DNA from 2 places in the Lactococcus taiwanensis genome. Region 2 is predicted to be linked to the other one. Evidence: predicted binding sites of a transcription regulator. Region 2 holds the regulator's gene; the other holds the start of a gene.

Region 1 (3,433 bases), 680 kb from region 2:
TGACCAACATTATCCAGCAAATATTGCGAACCGACATTTGAAGTCATAATCAACACGGTGTTCTTAAAGTCAACGAGAACACCTTTAGAGTCGGTCAAACGACCATCATCCAACACTTGCAACAAGATATTGAAGACATCGGGATGTGCTTTTTCGATTTCATCAAGCAAGATGATGGTATAAGGATTACGACGAACAGCTTCGGTCAATTGGCCGCCTTCATCGTAGCCGACATATCCTGGAGGGGCTCCAACTAAACGAGAGACAGAGTGTTTTTCCATATATTCACTCATGTCAATCCGAACCATATGCTCTTCTGAATCAAAGAGATTTTCAGCCAAAGCTTTCGCAAGCTCCGTCTTACCTACCCCAGTTGGACCGAGGAAGAGGAATGAGCCAAGTGGACGGTTAGGGTCTTGAATTCCTGCACGCGCACGGATAATGGCATCAGATACAGCTTCAACCGCTTCATCTTGTCCAACGACCCTTTGATGCAGTGTTTCTGGCAAGTGAAGTAATTTCTCACGTTCCCCTTCAACCAATTTGGTAATTGGAATACCAGTCATGCGTCCAACCACTTCGGCGATTTGTTCTTCAGTGACGGACTCTTGAACTAAGGATAAATCATCTGATTTTGCTTTTTCTTCAATAGCTTTGAGTTCTTTTTCAAGCTCAGGAATTTTACCATAACGAAGGGCTGCTGCTTTTTCTAAGTTTCCTTCATTTTGAGCTTCTTCCAATTCGTGGCGAGCATGTTCTAATTCATTTCGTTTTTCAGAAATATTGCCCACTTCTTTTTTCTCAGCTTCCCATTGCGCTTTGAGTTGATTATTTTCTTCTCGAAGTTCAGCAATTTCACCACGTATAATTTCAAGACGTTTCTTAGAAGCATCATCCCGTTCTTTTTTGAGGGCCGCTTCTTCAATTTCTAATTGCATTAAACGCCGATTGGCTTGGTCAAGCTCAGTTGGGAGTGAATTCATTTCTACACGAATGGTTGCACTGGCTTCATCAACCAAGTCAATAGCTTTATCTGGTAAAAATCGATCTGTAATATAACGATTTGAAAGGGTGGCTGCTGCAACAAGAGCATTATCATGAATGGTCACTCCATGGTGGATTTCAAAACGTTCTTTAAGCCCACGCAAGATTGAAATCGTATCTTCAACAGTAGGTTCAGTCACCAAGACCTTTTGGAAACGACGTTCAAGGGCTTTATCGGTTTCCATGTATTTACGATATTCATCAAGAGTCGTTGCCCCAATCAAATGGAGTTCACCACGTGCAAGCATTGGTTTTAAAAGGTTGCCTGCATCCATTGAACCTTCTGTTTTACCTGCACCAACAATCGTATGCAGTTCATCAATAAAGAGGATAATTTGTCCATCTGATTTTTTCACTTCATTAAGAACTGCTTTGAGTCGTTCTTCAAATTCACCACGATATTTCGCTCCTGCAATCAGAGCACCCATATCCAATGAAAAGATGGTTTTATCTTTCAGATTTTCAGGAACGTCTTTTCTGACAATCCGTTGTGCCAAACCTTCGACAATGGCTGTTTTACCAACCCCAGGTTCACCAATAAGAACGGGGTTATTTTTTGTTTTACGAGAAAGCACTCGAATGACATCACGAATTTCTTCATCACGTCCAATGACAGGATCTTGTTTACCTGATTTAACTTGAGCAACGAGATCTACCCCATATTTTTCAAGTGCTTTGTATGTTTCTTCTGCATTTTGACTGGTCACTTTATCACCTCCGCGTAATTCTTCAATCGCAGCTTGCGCTTTTGCTTTTGTTAGTCCATGGCTAACCAAATAACTGGTCAATGGATTTTGCTTGAGCTCAAAGAGGGCAAGGAGAATAATCTCCGTTGAGAGGTATTCATCGCCCATTTTTTGCGCAATTTTGTCTGCTTCAGTAAAGACTTGGAACAAATCTGGACTTAGGTTTTGGCCATAAGTAATATTTGAACCTTCTACTGAATTAATTTTGTCAATTTCTTTTTCAATTAAATTTGTAAAGTCATCTAGGTCAACCCCTAAATCTTTATAAAAGTTCGCCCCAAAACTATTGGGTTGAACAAAAACTCGCCATAAATGTGGAACTTCAATCACTTGGTGATGACGAACTTGCGCAATTTGTTGCGCTGCACCAAGTGCTTCTTGCATCGTTGTTGTCATTTTTTCGATGTCCATAAAAACACCTCATTTCGATTTCATAGTTAGTAGTGATTATTATCTTTTTCTCACTACATTCTAATTATAACGCATTGGTCAGTAATGGTCAAACTTTTTAACTCATTATTTTGACTTATTTTTTTGCTTGGGAACAGCGTAAGTTAAGAGATGTTTCTGAACGTGTTCGTGGAAATGATGGAAGAATGGATCTACCAACACTCACAATTTCTGCTTCTGAAGGTTGGCTTGACCAACGTGAAAGATTTTCAGCTAACATTGCTGGCAAGGAACAAAAGAATTACACCCTGCTCTCAAAGGGAGAATTATCTTATAACCATGGCAATTCAAAATTAGCAAAATATGGTGTTGTATTTTCACTTCAAAATTATGACGAAGCATTGGTACCACGTGTTTATCACAGTTTCAAAGTAACAGATGAAGCTGAAGCAGATTTTATGGAATACATGTTTGCTACCAAACGGCCAGACAGAGAATTAGGTAAATTAGTTTCATCTGGGGCACGAATGGATGGGCTTCTTAACATCAACTATGATGACTTCATGGGCATTAAGATTATGCTTCCAAGTTTTGAAGAACAACAGCAAATTTCTTCTTTCTTGCGACAAATAGATACTGCACTCACTCTTCATCAACGTAAGTTAGACAAACTAAAACTGCTCAAACAGGGATATTTACAGCAGATGTTCCCTCAAAATGGTGAAAAAGTTCCAAGGGTTAGATTTACTAACTTCGAGAATGAATGGGAACAGCGTAAGTTAGGAGAAATAGCATCTATCGTTGGCGGCGGAACTCCGAGTACAAATATTTCAGAATATTGGGAGGGGGATATAGATTGGTATTCTCCAGTTGAAATAGGGGAAAAAATTTACGTATCTGGAAGTAGAAAGAAGATAACTAAACTTGGTTTACAAAAAAGTTCTGCTAAAATTTTACCTGTAGGTACTGTGTTGTTTACTTCTCGTGCTGGGATTGGGAATACTGCTATTTTGGCAAAAGAAGGGGCAACTAATCAAGGGTTCCAGTCAATAGTTCCACAAATAAGCGAATTAGACAGTTATTTTATTTTTTCCAGAACTCATGAATTAAAACGATATGGAGAAGTTACAGGAGCAGGCTCCACTTTTGTCGAAGTTTCTGGAAAACAAATGGAGAAAATGCCTATCCTAATCCCTGAGTTTGAGGAACAACAAAAAATAGGATCATTCTTTAAACAACTCGATGATACTATC
Region 2 (3,433 bases):
TTTCTGAGCGCACTGAGAAACGATTGAGAGCCTTTGTTGCTTTCTGAACAAGCGCTTCTTTTTCTCGAGAAGCCGTAATATCTAAATGAACAACTGCCTCTGACAAGTCTTTTTGAGCTTCTTGTACTGCTTTTTCTAACTCTAAACGTTTAGCTTGTTGATTTTTGATTGATATTTTTACCGAAGCTGCTGCTTCATCTAAAAGGTCAATGGCTTTATCTGGCAACTTACGGCTGGTCATATAACGCACACTGAGCATGACGGCGCTTCTGATGGCTTCGTCAGTAAATTGAACATGATGATAAGTTTCAAATTTTTCCCGTAAGCCTTCCAAGATAGCGATTGCCTCATCTGGCGTAGGCTCCTCAACATTCACTCGAGCTAGACGGCGTTCTAATGCTTCATCTTTTTCAATGTATTTTTGATATTCATTATAAGTTGTCGCACCAATCATTTGGAAGTTACCACGAGCCAAGGCGGGCTTGAGAATATTCGCTGCATCGTTGACCGAATCCATTCCTCCGCCTGCTCCAATAATGGTATGTAGCTCATCAATAAAAATAATTACCTCTGGATCATTGCTGACCTCTTCGACAATCGCTGTCAACCGGTCTTCAAACTCTCCACGGAATTTTGTCCCTGCAACAACTGTTGCCATATTAAGTGCCATGATACGACTATTCATCAAACCGACTGGCACTTCACCGTTTACAATTCTTTGGGCTAACCCTTCAATGATCGCTGACTTCCCTACCCCAGGTTCTCCAACTAAGACAGGGTTATTTTTCGTACGACGACTTAAAATGTGAACTAAACGTTCAATTTCAGCCTCCCGACCAATCATCGGATCCAACTTTCCCGCTCGGGCTTCTTCTGTCAAATCAGATGAAACGGAGTCTAAAGTAGGAGTATTCGTTGTTGCTGAAACACGTTTAGCTAAATTTCGCTTAGACATTGGAGTTACAGCCTTTTTAACTTCTGGTGTTTTAAGTCCTGTGCGTTTTTCAAGTTCTTTTCGCACAGAGACGATGTTAATCTTTTGTAATTTCAATAGTTGAAGTGCGAAGCCATCTTCGACTTGTAAAAGAGCGTAAAGGACATGCTCCGTTCCAACAAGCTGCGAGCCATTATGCTTAGCTAAGAGCTGAGCAAGAGTCATTACCTCTTCAGCACGGGGCGAGAAAACAAGTTCGTCGCGCTCACTGGACACATGACTCGATAAGTCTTCCAAGTCAATTAATAAATCAGAGGCATCCACCTTCATAGCCCCTAAGACACTGTAAGCAATTGAGCCTGGAATGGAGGCCATTGCAGCTAAAAGATGCGCACTTTCAATCGCGCCATACTCATATTGATAGGCATATTCTGCTGCCTTTTCTAATATTCTTTCAATCGTTGGGGTATACTCGATATTTTCAAATTTCATCATCACGATCCAATCTATTTATTATGCTTTTCATCATTGTCCCGCGTGTAAAAGGACTGATGGCTCCGTCAGTAAGGATAAGAAGGAGCAGATTACCTTCACGCTCTGTTAGGACCTTTTCATCAAAAAGAAGTTGGATAATATCATGTGCCGCCTTGCTTGATAGATTGGCCGGAACCTTTTGATACAATGCCGTCAAAAATTCATGACGTGCGGAATACTGATATTTAACGATTTTAATGTAGCCGCCGCCACCGCGTTTTGATTCCACATCATACCCTTTTGAGGCTGTAAAACGTGTTTTAATCACATAATTAATCTGACTAGGCACCACATCAAATTGATTGGCCAAGTCCACGCGTTTAATCTCTATCTCCTGAGCTTCTTCAAGCAAGTGTCTCAAATAAGCTTCAATAATATCTGATGTATTTTTTTGAGTAGACATTTCCTTTTCCTTTCCTTTGATCCATTTTCCTAAAATAATCTTTGACTATTACTGACTATTATACCTAAAAATAATAATTTTTACCAAGAATAGCCATTAAAAGTGCGGATAGGACTATCAGTAATAGAGCAGTATTTTCCCTGCGAAACCTGTAAGAAAAGGCTACTGATGAAGCTGTCAGTAACAAAAAAAAGCCCCTTTTGGTGGCTTTTTTAATTTAATCAATCAACATTCACAATCTTAACAGTCATTTCACCAACAGGTAAAGGTACGTTGACTGTATCTCCTACTTTTTTACCAATCAGCACCCGTGCAATCGGTGATTCATTCGAAATTTTCCCAGAGAAAGGATCCGCTTCGGCTGTACCGACGATTTGATAAGACTCTTCTTCTGTATCCCCTACTTCTACAAAAGTAACTTTTTTACCAAGAGCCACTTCATCCTTAGCAATTTTAGCGTTATCTACAATTTCAGCATAGCGAATCATTGTTTCTACAGTTGAAATACGCCCTTCAATGAAAGCTTGCTCATCTTTAGCTGCTTCATACTCAGAGTTTTCAGAAAGGTCGCCATAGCTGCGTGCCACTTTAATCCGATCAATTACTTCTGGACGTTTAACGAGTTTAAGATTCTCAAGTTCATCTTTTAATTTATCAAGACCCTCTTGGGTCATTGGGTATGTTTTTTCCATTTTTTCTTCCTTTTTCTATAAACTTTTTGACCAGCTCAACTGAAAGCAACTTCTTTTGTTCCCTACGGTCGAACTTTTAGGAATTGTCATCTTCACAAAACAAGAGGACGCTGATTATGCATCAACGTTCCTCCTTGTCTTATCCTACAAACAAGTTTGAAGTGATTTCCTAGTTTTTAATTTTATCATTAACATAAGTTTGAACATTTTTATTTTGTTCTTCCAATGTTTTAGCAAAGTAAACCTTACCTGTCGTTACATCAGCAACGAAATAAAGATAATCATTTTGAGCTGGATTTAGCACTGCCTTGATTGAAGATAGACTTGGACTATCTACCGGACCAGGACCAAAGCCAGTATTGGTGTACAAATTATATGGTGAATCAATCGTAGTGTCAATATTCGCATCTTGCTCAAGTGAAGTCTTTTCACCCAGTTTATCCTCAGCATAAAGAACAGAGAGGTTTGAACCTAGTACCATTCCTTGATTCATACGATTGAAGAAGGTAGCTGCCACTTGACGCCGATCATCATCATTATTCGCTTCTTTTTCAACTAATGCAGCCAAACTCAAGACTTCATTAACACTCAATCCTTGCGAAGTGATGGTATCATAATAAGGAGTCAGTTGGGCGTTCATCGCTGCTATCATACTTTCAATCATCGATTCAACTGTCGAAGATTTTGTATAGTCATAAGTTGCAGGATAAAGATAACCTTCAAGCTGATACTTCACGCCTGAATCCTTTGCAGGAAGACTAGCAAACAGTTTCGGATAGGCTTTAACCATTTTGTTGATAAAAGTTTCATCCTGTACGGTTTTCATGAAAGCCGCAGTTGTGAAAGGCGTCTTTGCATTTTTCTCTTGTG

The links. The regulator CtsR, encoded in region 2, represses protease genes until heat stress. The targets are predictions, from matches to a motif close to TTGGTCAAAAAAGGTCAAANA.
Region 1: a site for CtsR is predicted at 2,276-2,296, ahead of clpB (ATP-dependent chaperone ClpB). Genes of this name have one in related genera too.

Annotation. Positions count from the first base shown of each region.
Region 1 is NZ_CP070872.1:1,404,053-1,407,485, forward strand. It holds gene clpB (ATP-dependent chaperone ClpB) at 1-2,201, opposite strand, end outside; gene JW886_RS06910 (restriction endonuclease subunit S) at 2,312-3,433, shown strand, end outside.
Region 2 is NZ_CP070872.1:728,931-732,363, reverse strand. It holds gene JW886_RS03725 (ATP-dependent Clp protease ATP-binding subunit) at 1-1,426, opposite strand, end outside; gene JW886_RS03720 (CtsR family transcriptional regulator) at 1,416-1,871, opposite strand; gene greA (transcription elongation factor GreA) at 2,093-2,563, opposite strand; gene mltG (endolytic transglycosylase MltG) at 2,733-3,433, opposite strand, start outside.